Regions from separate parts of the Cytobacillus sp. FSL K6-0265 genome, predicted to be linked through region 3. Evidence: riboswitches for the same ligand, from Rfam matches in the RefSeq annotation. Region 3 holds a riboswitch; each other region holds the start of a gene.
The links. A riboswitch is a leader RNA that binds a small molecule or an ion and turns the genes downstream of it on or off. The one in region 3 is predicted to bind S-adenosylmethionine.
Positions count from the first base shown of each region.

Region 1: linked by a shared signal. The riboswitch ahead of MHH73_RS18935 (iron-containing alcohol dehydrogenase family protein) and the one ahead of MHH73_RS05020 (MetQ/NlpA family ABC transporter substrate-binding protein) in region 3 are both predicted to bind S-adenosylmethionine.
Region 2: linked by a shared signal. The riboswitch ahead of MHH73_RS07170 (PLP-dependent aspartate aminotransferase family protein) and the one ahead of MHH73_RS05020 (MetQ/NlpA family ABC transporter substrate-binding protein) in region 3 are both predicted to bind S-adenosylmethionine.

Region 1 is NZ_JBBOPE010000001.1:3,722,478-3,726,775, reverse strand. It holds gene MHH73_RS18940 (MetQ/NlpA family ABC transporter substrate-binding protein) at 1-721, opposite strand, end outside; gene MHH73_RS18935 (iron-containing alcohol dehydrogenase family protein) at 718-1,833, opposite strand; SAM riboswitch class I at 1,925-2,040, opposite strand; gene MHH73_RS18930 (hypothetical protein) at 2,120-2,689, opposite strand; gene MHH73_RS18925 (GNAT family N-acetyltransferase) at 2,863-3,384, shown strand; gene MHH73_RS18920 (hypothetical protein) at 3,437-4,298, shown strand, end outside.
Region 2 is NZ_JBBOPE010000001.1:1,376,662-1,380,959, reverse strand. It holds gene MHH73_RS07180 (ABC transporter permease) at 1-351, opposite strand, end outside; gene MHH73_RS07175 (aliphatic sulfonate ABC transporter substrate-binding protein) at 373-1,368, opposite strand; gene MHH73_RS07170 (PLP-dependent aspartate aminotransferase family protein) at 1,394-3,193, opposite strand; SAM riboswitch class I at 3,271-3,381, opposite strand; SAM riboswitch class I at 3,562-3,662, opposite strand; gene MHH73_RS07165 (NUDIX hydrolase) at 3,729-4,298, opposite strand, start outside.
Region 3 is NZ_JBBOPE010000001.1:971,019-975,316, forward strand. It holds gene MHH73_RS05005 (hypothetical protein) at 1-181, shown strand, start outside; gene MHH73_RS05010 (cobalamin B12-binding domain-containing protein) at 178-831, shown strand; gene MHH73_RS05015 (pyridoxal phosphate-dependent aminotransferase) at 942-2,105, opposite strand; SAM riboswitch class I at 2,351-2,461, shown strand; gene MHH73_RS05020 (MetQ/NlpA family ABC transporter substrate-binding protein) at 2,551-3,375, shown strand; gene MHH73_RS05025 (aminoglycoside phosphotransferase family protein) at 3,462-4,298, opposite strand, start outside.

The DNA.
Region 1 (4,298 bases), 2.8 Mb from region 3:
CTTTATTCTCCGTACGGACAGCAGCGTGGTTTACGTAAGGTGAATCTTTAGGCTCGATAAAGATAGCGTCTTTAGAAGGGACAAAACCAGCTTCAATCGCAAAGTTTGTGTTAATTGCAGCAGCGTCTAACTCTTCTAGTTGTCGAGCGATTTGGGCAGAGTCAAGTTCAATAAATTCATAGTTGCCATTGTTTTTTTCGATATCACGTACAGTTGAATTGATACCTGTTTCAGGATCTAATTCGATTAATCCAGCTTTTTCAAAAAGTAATAGTGCCCGGCCACTATTTGTTGGGTCACTCGGTAGACCGATTTTTGCGCCGTCTTTTAATTCAGCGACATCTTTTACATCGAGTGCATAGATGCCCATTGGGAATGAAACGGTATCAAAAGATTTAACTAAATCTAAATTTCTATCTTCTTTAAATGCATTAAAATAAGGCTCTGTTTGAAAAATGTTTAAGTCAATCTCTTTTTCAGCTAATGCGACATTTGGCATCACATAATCAGTAAAAACTTGTGGTTTAATATTGATATCTTCTTCTTTAGCTAATTCAATTACTTTTTCTAAGATTTGCTCATGTGGACCTGCAGTGACACCAATGACTAATTCTTCATCGTCATATAATCCTTCTGTAGAGTTGCTGGTTTCATCACTACCACATGCAGCTAAGCCTGTTAAAGATAATAAGAATGTACCTGTTAATAACCATTTTTTCATGATGATCGAACTCCCTTTTGTTTATTTTGTACTTCTAATAATTGAAGTGCTTGTAAAACAGATTGTTCATTTATCTCGTTTTTCATCAAGTGAATAGATTCAGTTGGGCGTATAGCCTTTTTCACAATTGTCTTAATGAATCGCTCATCATTCACATCTATATTTAGAGCAGAGAGGCTACTTGGCAATTGCCAGCTCTCATAAAACGGAAGAAGGTAATCAATTTCTGTCCATTTTTCTTCGATGGCCAATTGACCAAGTATCCCGTAAGCGACTAATTCCCCATGGAGAAAGTCATGGACCGTATCCGCAACGGTTAGTCCGTTGTGAAGTGAATGGGCACCAGCAATTCTCCCTGCCTTTTCGCCGAATCCACCGACCATCCCCCCAGTCATGATAATCGTTTCAATCACTCGAATAAGTGCTGGTGAGGTTTCGTTTTGGGCTACTGCTTGTAGTGCGGCTTCCCCATCATTAAGCAATGTCTCTCGACAAATTTTGGCTGAAAATTGAGAAATTTGTTTAGGCACAGGTAGTGTTTCTTCAGGATAAAAACTTTCAATTAGGGCTTCAGCTTCATAAAACTTGGCTAATGTATCCCCGATTCCTGCTTTTAAATAAGCAAGAGGCGCTTTAGCAATGATTTCAGGTTCAACCAATACGAGGGTTGTCGCAATAGGAAACTCGGTATAATGAGTAAAGCTTCCTTCTTCATTATAAAAAACACTTAATGGTGTCCATGCGGCACAGGTTGCAGCGATTGTCGGTATAAGAATGGATTGAACTGATGCTTCAATCGCAACTGCTTTTGTTATATCCAATGCTGTTCCACCACCAATCCCAATTACGCCATTAGCACCATCATTTGTTAATACTTCTTGGATGGCATGGACCTTTTTTAAAGTAGTGTGACCATCTATGTAATGAAGGCGAATGTTGTGATCGATTACTTCCTTAGGCAAGTATGGCTGTACGGCTTGCCAAGCTTTTTTACCGGTTATTATATGGTATTTGGAAACAGAAATTTCTTTAAGTAGGTTGGGGAGTTCTGTTAAGATACCTGAATCTAATAAATAATATCCAGGCGCCCCTTTAACGATTGTTGCAGTCATTTCCTCTCCTCGTTTCTCTTTGATGTGATAATAAAAAACAAAAATGCCTCTCATCATGAGAGGCATAAATATACTAGAATAGTAGTAACCTCTCTCATATATCAAAATACCAAAAAGTATTTTGCAGGATTTAGCACCTGTTCATATGGGTATATGAATGGTTGCCGGGCGTCGCAGGGCCAGTCCCTCAGCCGCTCTTTATAAGAGAAAATGCTTTATTAAATTATATTCATAATATTATCTATTACATGAAAAGTCAATAATGTAATTAAAATTATTCAAAAAATTAGTGATGGTGTTCTACCTGTGGGGTGTTTTCTTCTATCGGATGAATTGGGTTCCTCACTTCTTGATGAATGCCCGATGCACAGATAATGGCGATGCTTAATAAGAATGTTAGATAGAAGGGAAGAGGTCGAGTTTTCAATGCTTCCTTTAATGAATGTTTTTTGTGCATGAGAAGCATCATGGCAAAAATACTAATTAAATAAATCAAATCCATGCTAATGATCATAAATGTAACTTCACTTGGTACTAACATGATGCCTAGCATTGCCCCCATCATACTTCCCATGAGACTTGACGCTTGAGCTTCAACGAGTCCGTTTGTTTTAAACGGCAGTCCTATAAAAACGGCAATGACAGCGCTAATGAGAATAGATAATACAGTTGCTTTCGCCATTTCTGGTAACCATACAGATATAATTAAACCGATTGTTAAACTACTTGTCATACCAACCACCATGGGAATACATTTAGAATATTGGGTAGCTATATCTTTGTTTTTTCTAACGGCACTAATAAAGAAAAAGAAACTGTAACCGACAATTAGAAATAGACTGAACAAAGCAAGCATATGCAAATGACCCTCCTTTAGATGCTGATTAAATATCTCGATGCCTCCTTTCATATATATTTTGTATCGTAGTGATTATGTCAGTAAGGAACTTTTTATATTGTTCATTCGTAAATAGATAAAGTTTTATAAGTTTTCATTCAGAACAGTTTTACAAAAAAAGGAGTTTTTATATGGGAGAAGAAATAAAGATTAGACCGATACATATAAATGATGCAAGAGATATTCATGAAATGCATAGGCAAGATTCTATTATTCAGCAGACTATGGCCTTATCATCAGGGCGATTAAAAAATATTGAAGATTATATTGAAGGACTTACGCATCAAGACCATGTATTTGTTGCAGAATGGAACGGTCATGTTATGGGAATAGCCTCTTTAGAAGAGAGAAGTGGAAAGTTGAGGTATAGTGGTAATGTGTCCATCTCAATTAATGAAGAAGTACAAGGGAAAGGGATTGGTAAGACGCTTCTTGAGCGAATAGTAAAGCTAGCCGATGAAGAATTAGGGCTCATCAGATTAGAGTTAGATGTATGTGCAGATAATATAAGGGCAATCGCTTTATATGAACTTTTTCATTTTAGACAAGAAGGTTATTTGCATAAGGCTCATTTCAGCCAGGGTGAATTTAAAGATGTCATAATTATGGGAAGAATTAAAGAGAACCTTAAAATAGAAACGATTGAATGTTAACTTTTCATTTCCTGTATACTAATTAAATCATATCTAAAGGAGAACAGCTGCTTTGAATCACTTAATAATGGAACAACTTAAAATCTATTTTAAAGGAATCAATCCAGATGATTTAGTTATGGAGCAGATGGAATTTGAAGAAAATGTGTATGATATCCTGCTGGAAGATTGGGGAGAGTCAATTGGCTCGGTTCGTATGGATGAATTAGGCGTGGCAGAATTTTTCATTTATACAGATGAACTGGATGAAATCCCAGGGGAAATGAGTAAGTTTGCTATGATCATGCAAGCAGAGCAGTTTATAGAAAAGTTCTATGATTCGACTTTCAGACATGGGTTATATTTGTCAGCATATATTGACTTAGGTGAATATCATATGATTTTATATAATCGCAAAGATGAACGATTGAATAAGGAACTTCCTCATTCCGGCATTAGTTTTACAATGCTGAGTAATGGTGTATTAAGTGCAGTCGAAAGAGAAAGCATGGATTTTGAACTAGTCTATCCAAAAAAACTGATTACGAATGAAGAGGCGAAGCGGATTTATTTAAACCATTTACACATGGTTCCTGTCATAGCGAAATATGATAAAGACGTATTTGTCGATGGGGACGATGGCTATCACTATGTTTATCAGTTGGAGGATTTTATTTATGGTGTACACACAAATGGGGAGGTACTTACCTCGGATTCATTTGGTGTAAGCAAAACGCTAGTGACATCATTACCCCATTTAGCCGATGATATTGATATTTATACTTTGGCAGGAATGACGGAAGACCATATGCTTGTAGCTGAAGTAAAAAAGAAGAGTGGTAGACTAGAGGTATGGAGTCAATTATCTAAAGAGTCCTTACGGGTGAGTGAGGAAGATTTATTAGATGATGAACTAGATATCCCTCATGCTATAA
Region 2 (4,298 bases), 410 kb from region 3:
GATAAGCGGATCTAATAAACTTTCAACTGTTGAAAAATAGCCAACAGCGGCACCGATAATTAATGCTGCAACAGTGCCAAATAAGAAACCAAGCACTAGGCGATATAATGTAATGCTCGTATGTGTCCATAAACTTCCATCTGATGTCATTGTCATAAGTGATTGTAAAATGATTGATGGAGCTGGGAGTAAATGAGGAGGAAACACACCGACCCGACTCAAGTACTCCCATGCAAGAATAAGTAAGACTGGCACGATACTTCCGAGTAATACCCTTTGAATACTAGGATTAATTTTTCTATGCTTCTCCTTACCCTCATTTACATTTGGGATCGCTATGACTTCCTTCATATTCATTCTCCTTTACCAACCCTATTGAATGACCTCTGTTGAGAAATCTGGGTTTATTAATTCATCAACCACTTTACCTACGTCATCACTCTTAATAATGCCTTCTTCTTTTAAAACTTTACCAGCAGCATTTAATGCTTCTATTTGTACTTCACCTGGAATTGGCTCATTAAAGTCATTTCTCTCTAATTCTTTTTTCGCCACATCAAGGGTGATTTGTGCTTCTTCTGCCAGTATCTCTGCCGCTTCTTCAGGATTTTCTAATACCCATGTACGGGCTTTTTCATAAAGCTCAATTACCTTTTTCACTTGTTCAGGATATTTCTCAGCAAATTCGCTTCTCACATTTAAAGTGCCATAAGTGTTAAAATCGATATTTCGATAAATAAATTCTGTACCAGCTTCAAGCTCTAATTTCGCCATATGTGGATCTAAACCAGCCCAAGCGTCTACTTGGCCTGTTGTTAATGCCGTTCCACCGTCAGCGTGTTGCAAATTAACGATTTCTACATCCGCTGAAGTCAATCCGGCTTCATTTAAAGAGCGTAGTAAAAAGATATATGGATCTGTTCCAATCGTTGCTGCTACTTTCTTTCCTTTCAAATCTCCAACTGATTTAATAGCTGATCCCTCAGGGGCAACTAATGCCGTCCATTCTGGTTTTGAGTATATATAGACTGATTCAATTGGAGCTCCATTTGCTTTTGCAATTAATGCCGCTGCACCTGCAGTTGAGCCGAAATCAACACTGCTACTATTAAGAAACTCAAGTGCCTTATTACTTCCTTGACTGAGGACAAACTCAACATCTATCTTATCTTCGGCAAACGCTTCTTCTGCCCAGCCGAATTTCTTCAAAATGACACTTGTTGGGGAATAATACGCATAGTCTAAAACAATTTTTTCTGGCTTTCTTTCTTCTCCACTGCCACCATCAGTGCTTGCCTCACTATCACCGCAAGCACTAATGAATCCAACTGATAAAACGACGATTAAAAAAACGAACCATTTCTTCATTAGATTACTCTCCTCAATCTCGGTTTTAGATTTCACAAGCAAAGGTTACAATAGAACCTCTTAACCTCTGCGCCTCTTTATATGTGCAGCGATTTTGTACCGCTTCAAGTCCAGCTTCTTTTGCTATTTCAACTGCTTTTGGTGAAATGACACCTTCTTGTAGCCAGAACACTTTTGGTTGGATTTCTACTGCCTCTTTCGCAACTTCTATCGCTGCCTCAGGACTTCTAAATACTTGCACAATATCAATGGTATAAGGAATGGATTTTAAATTTGGATATGCCTGTTCACCTAATACTTCTGTTTCCTTTGGATTGACTGGCACAATTTGATAACCTAATCTTTGCATTTTTCTTGCTAAACGGTAACTTGGTCTAGCTGGGTTTCCACTTAAACCAACTACAGCAATCCTTTTTGCTCTTACTAGCTCATTGCTATCCACAGCTTCTTTTAATGAGGATGATTGTAATGCCCAACGAATTACACCTTCATCATTGACTGCTGTCTCCCCTTTTTTTTCTCCCTTGGAAGAAATACCAGTCGCTTCATAGAAGGCTTGATCTAAGTCATTCGTTAAATCTCTAACCGATTCAATCCCAACTGATAAACGTATGAGTTCCTCACTTACACCGCTTTTAATTAAATCTTCTGCGCTTAACTGTTGATGTGTTGTTGAAGCTGGATGAATAATGAGTGACTTTGCATCACCTACATTGGCTACATGAGACCACAATGCAATTGTATCGATTACTTTCTTACCCGCATCTCTGCCACCTTTAATACCGAAGTTCACAATAGAACCGAAACCAGTGTTTAAATATTTTTTCGCTAATTCATGCGCTGGATGCTCTGCTAAACCTGGATATGCGACCCAATCGACAGCTGGATGGTCGTTTAAGAAATGGGCAATCTTCGCTGCATTTTCCGTATGTTTCTCTATTCGTAAATGAAGTGTTTCCAATCCTTGAAGTAAAAGAAATGCACTATGCGGGCTTAATGATGACCCAAAATCGCGTAGCAACTGGACACGAAGCTTTGTACTGAAAGCGAGTGTACCAAACTCATTGGCATAAACAATACCGTTATAACTTGGGTCTGGTTGAGTAAAACCGGGAAACTTATCATGATTCCAATTAAATCGTCCCCCATCAACTACAAGTCCACCTATAGTTGTTCCATGACCACCAATCCATTTTGTTGCCGAATGTATTACAATATCTGCTCCCCATTGGATTGGTTTGCAAAGATAAGGAGAGGCGAAAGTATTATCAATAATAAGAGGAATATCATTTTCATGAGCAATATTTGCAACTGCCTCTACATCTAGGACATGAAGACTTGGGTTACCAATAATCTCTCCATATAAAGCCTTTGTTTTTGGTGTAATCGCTTTACGGTAATTCTCTGGGTCAGAACCATCAACAAAATGAACTTTAATCCCATATTTCGGAAGGGTAATGGCAAAAAGATTATATGTTCCACCATAAAGGTTGGAAGCTGCGACAATCTCATCACCAGCTTGAGCAATATTCATAATTGAAAGAGCAATAGCTGCCATTCCAGATGAAGTCGCTACTGCCGCTACACCATCTTCTAACAACGCAATACGTTTTTCTAATACATCAACGGTTGGATTACCGATTCGTGAATAGATATTTCCCGTCTCATCCAATGAAAATAGACTTTGGGCATGGTCTGTATTATGGAAAACATATGAACTCGTTTGATAGATAGGAACTGCACGAGATCCCGTAGTCGGGTCTGGTGATTGACCTCCATGTAATAAAATCGTCTCGTCATCGTAAGTGTTAAATTGATTCGTCATTATATACTCTCCTCTACTTTTTAGTCGGATGATTAAAATAAATAAACCCCCTCTTCATAAGAAGAGGGGGTTGCCTCATCTTATCTTCCAGACATTTACTGCCTGCAGGATTTAGCACCTTTTCAAGCATTTGCTTGAAGGTTGCCGGACTTCATAGGGCCTGATCCCTCCGTCACTCTCGATAAGAAATATTTTATTTTTTAAAGCGTTAATACTTTAATTACAAATAGAATTATATCCAAAAAACGATTTATCGTCAATATAAAATCTGAATATATTTTATATTCCGATAAAATATTCGCTCTATGACATAAAAAGCCCTTCTACCAAGAAGAGGCAGAAGGGCTTTAAATTAAGAGCTTACCTTCTCCTTATCTTTGGATAGTATCCTCTGAAATTGGCACCATACAAAAGATTGTTGGTTGCCGAGGCTTCACCGGGTCAGTCCCTCCGCCTCTCTGGATAAGAAGTTCCTATTTATTTGTTTAACATCATATACCCATTCATAGGGAATCGTCAATAACATTTTGAAAATTTATTTATTTCCCCCTTGGATAAGTGTCAAAAAATGATACAGTATCTTAGCTGTTAACCCCCATATCACATGACCTTCATAAGTATAAAAAATTTCTTGCATCCTCCGAGTTTGCCATTTATATTTTTCCCCATTAGGAATGAGATGATAAGGGAAGCTACTATTAGGCTCTGGTTTCATCTCAATATAATGAATTGATGGACCCTCTTTCAAAAAATAAGCAAGTGGTACGGTGAAAATTTGATCCACTTCTTCTGGATTTAGCTTAAGATCTCTGATGCTTTCTATTGTGCCTACAAACGGATAAACCACTGTATTATAAGGTGTGACTACATAATCAAGTTCGGAAAAAACAGAGACTTCGCCAATGGGAATACCTAACTCCTCACTCGTCTCTCTTTTTGCCGTCTCAATTAAATCCACATCTTCTTGATCCATCTTCCCTCCAGGAAAACAAATTTCCCCAGGCTGTCTTCTCATAGATAAAGATCGTACTTCAAACAAAATATGTATTTCTCCATCTTTTTCTATTAGGGGAAGAAGAACAGCAAATTTAACCAATGTGGGGCT
Region 3 (4,298 bases):
AAGAGGTATCTTAATTAAATATGGTATGACTACACAAACCTTGATTGATAATTTTCTTTTTTTAGAAGAGGAATTAAAAAAATGTACGATGGTAGAAAATGAAATTAGTTCTGCCTATATAGGTTTGTTAAGAGAGGCAGTGTCTATTTTAAGAGATGTCCAAGGAGGAGAGGCACAGTGACGAGGGGGGAAGAACTAGCAGAAATCCTTTTAACTGGAGCTTTTGTTGATGCTTGGGAATATATTGAGCAATTCGATTATTTGTCTAATGTAGAAATATATCAAGATATTATTACACCGGCAATGGTTATAATTGGTCTGAAATGGGAAAATTTTGAGATAACCGTTGCAGATGAACATTTGGCATCGGGGGTTTGCGATCTCATTCTTTCAAGATTAGCTGCAACTCATCAGTTCGAAACTAATGAGTTTGCACCGACTGCCATGTTTCTTTGTTTATCAGGGGAGCAGCATTATTTAGGATTGAAGATGGTAGCAAGTATATTCGCAGAGAATGGATGGAAGATCAAGTTTCTAGGAGCCAATTTACCTGTACAATATGCTTTGCAGGCTGCGAAAGATTGGAAACCAGATGTGATTGGCTTATCGGTTTCAATTGCTCCTCATTTAACGGCACTTACTGAATATATGGAAGCTTTTTCGTATTTACCAAAGAAACCTAGGGTTTTATTAGGTGGAAGGTTGACGAATTTATATGACTTAGCTTCCTTTACGGCGATTAAGCCAGAAATTATTCCCAACATATTTGCTGTAGATAAATGGATAACCGCTTTTCATACGGAGGCGAGGAAAAAGAAAATTGAAGGTTGAGTTCGTTAATAAAAGCCTCCAAGTTACACAACCTAGCCGATAGGAACATAAACTTATACATGTTCCTATCGGCTAGGTTTGTGGCTACTATATTTTTTCTACCTCTTATATTAAAATAATTTGAGTTGACCAATTCTTTCTACTGCTTCAATTAATCGTTCTTCATCGACAAGTAATCCAACTCGAACATAACCTTCACCAAAAGTGCCAAATCCTTTTCCAGCGGCAACAGCTACATCGGCTTTTTCCAGTAAGTAATCAGCAAAATCTTCACTATTATACCCTTCAGGTACAGGCATCCAAGCAAAAAATGACCCTGAAGGTGACTTGCCGTACCAGCCAATTTTTTCACAAGCGTTCATGAATGCATTTCTACGCCCCTCATATCGTGCAACAAGCTCGTCTACACTCGTTTGATCCCCATTTAATGCATCGGCTGCGGCTTTTTGTATGGCAGGGAATAAGCTCACATACATATGGTCTTGAAGAAGATTGATGGCATCAATGATTTTTTCATTTCCAACTGCAAATCCAACTCTCCACCCAGCCATATTATATGTTTTAGATAATGTATACATTTCAATGCCGACATCTTTCGCTCCGGCTGTCGCCAAGAAACTTTCAGGTTTCTTTCCATCAAAGCCGATGGCGCCATAAGCGAAATCATGTAAGATGGTGATATTGTTTTCTTTAGCAAAAGCAACAGTCTCTTCAAAAAATGTCGAATCAGCTGTCGCACCTGTTGGGTTATTAGGGTAATTCAAAAATAATAGGCGAGCATCCTTTTTTTGTTTTTCCGTAAACTGTAAGTAATCAGGTAAAAAATGGTTTTCTTCTTTTAAAGGAAAGGTTTCGTATTTTACATTGGCCAAAACCGCACCAGATTCATAATCAGGGTAACCAGGATCTGGTAAGAGCATTAAATCTCCCTCATTAAGAAGGCATAATGGAATTTCTACTAAACCTGCTTTTGCGCCAAAGAGGATAGCGACTTCTTTTTCAGGGTTAATGTCTACCCCATATTCACGTTTATAAAAGGAAGCAGCGGCTTTCTTTAATTCATTAATTCCTCGAAAAGGAGAATATTTATGTGTCATTGGGTCTTCGGCAGCCTGCTGAAGTGATTGTACAATATGTGCAGGTGTAGGCTGGTCGGGATTGCCTTGTCCTAGGTTAATAACGTCTCTGCCTTCAAGTTTTGCAGCAGCTACTTTTTGAACAAGGGAAGCAAAAAATTGTTGAGGTAATTGCTTCAAACGATGCGATAATTCCATTTTTTAATCCACCTTCATTTATTTAATCTATATACGAACGCATTTTATAACCAAAAAGACAAAATGTCCAGTTAATTTTATAAAAAGGGAAATATTCAATCTCCTTTTTTATTTTAAAAGGATAAAGAAGGAGAAGTTTTGTCGATAGGCACTTTTTCTAAGAAGATTGGATGTAATAACATTATTTCGAACATTGACAAAAATAATGGAGAGTAGTAATATCATATCATAAAAATTAAATAAAAAGCTTATCCAGAGAGACTGAGGGACTAGGCCCTATGACGTCCGGCAACCCCCAATATTGGGAAGGTGCCAATTCCTGCAGAATGATATCCATTCATTCTGAAAGATAAGGCGGAATATAAATCAATGCCTCTTTCAGATGATGAATAGTGGCTTTTTTTATTGGTTAAAATTCTGGTTACAGCTATGGGGAGGAAACATAATGAGAAAGTGGCTAATTGTTTTATTCATTGCAACTGTTAGTTTACTAACAGCATGTGGCGGAGGTTCAGACACGAGTGGAGAAAAAGTAGATGAAACGAAAGAACTTAAAATTGGCGCTACTGCCGGTCCTTATAGTGATATGTTGAAGAAAGCCATTGTACCTGGTCTAGAGGAAAAAGGATATAAAGTAACTGTTGTAGAGTTTAGTGATTATATCCAACCTAACAAAGCTTTAAATGAAGATGATATCCAAGCTAACCTTTTCCAACATACTATTTATTTAGAGAACTTCGAGAAAGAAAATAATATGAACTTAACACCATTAATTATTGTCCCAACAGCCCCTATGGGAATTTACTCGAATGTGTTTAATTCAATTGATGAGATAAAAGACGGTGCAACCATTGCTATTCCAAATGACCCAACGAATGCAGCGCGCGCCTTAAATACGTTAAGTGACGAAGGTCTTATTACGATTGATGAAAATGCCGATCCACTAACAGTATCTGAAAAAGATGTGAAGGAAAATAAAAAGAACTTAGTCTTTCAACCGATTGAAGCAGGACAATTACCAAGATCTCTTGAAGGTGTTGATCTAGCTGCAGTTCCAGGTAACTTTGCATTGGCAGCCGATATGGACTTATTAAGTGCACTAGCATTGGAAAATATGCTTGATGATTATCGCAATGTGGTTGCAGTTAGAGCAGACTATGAAGATAAACAATATGCGAAAGACTTAAAAGAAGTGGTTGAGTCTGCAGAATTTGAAAAAATCATCGACGAATCGTTTCAAGGGTTTGGAAAGCCAGCGTGGATGGAATAATTATAAACGAAGTAAGTCTAAACAAAAAACCGAACAAATTCATATGGATTTGTTCGGTTTCTAATGATAATAGTGGAGAATAACTGTTAACTTATCTTTCGAATCGTTTGTATTTTGGTCATTCCTTTATTTATCGATTGTCGAACAATTTTCTCATCCTGCTCATTAACGATTTTTAACCATTCGTGAAAAATTGGTTGTAAGCCATAAAAGGAAGTGACTCTTCTATACATTTCTTCTTTATTAAATTGTGTTTCATAAGCTGCGAGAGCTTCTTTAGTAAATTGATCTCCGAAATCCCAATATAGCCCTGCAAAGTCAAACGCCGGGTCCCCTATTTGCGTATCTGTAAAGTCTATAATTCCTGATATCTCCTTTTTGATTGGATGATAAAGGATATTGGCACTTGTCAGATCGCCATGAATCACCACTTTTGCTTCTTTAAATTTTGACACCGCTAAAAATAGTTTATTAATTTCTTCCTTTTCGCCTTCATTTAAGAACGGAAATATTTTTGTTTTCAGCGTTTGCTGTAATTGCGCCCAATAATCTTTATTATGTCGTTCTTCTATACCGCCTTTCTTTGCTTCATATATATCCAAGCGATGTAATTCTGTAAGAAATATACCTAGCCGCTTGGCTTCATATAAAGGAGGAATAATCAATGAATGAGATAATGCTTGTCCTTTAATAAAAGGGTAAAAAACACCAATCACTTGTCCGTCTTTATTATAAAATGGATGATAATTTGGTATTTCAATTATCGATGAAAGATATGATAACTGGTGCAGTAGTTTGATTTCCTTGTTCATTTTCGCTAATACTTGTTTTGTTTTTGGTATTCGAATGACATATGTTTGATTGACAATATAAATATGATGATCCCAACCAGAATGATTGCTTTCAATCTGTATTTCCTGAAG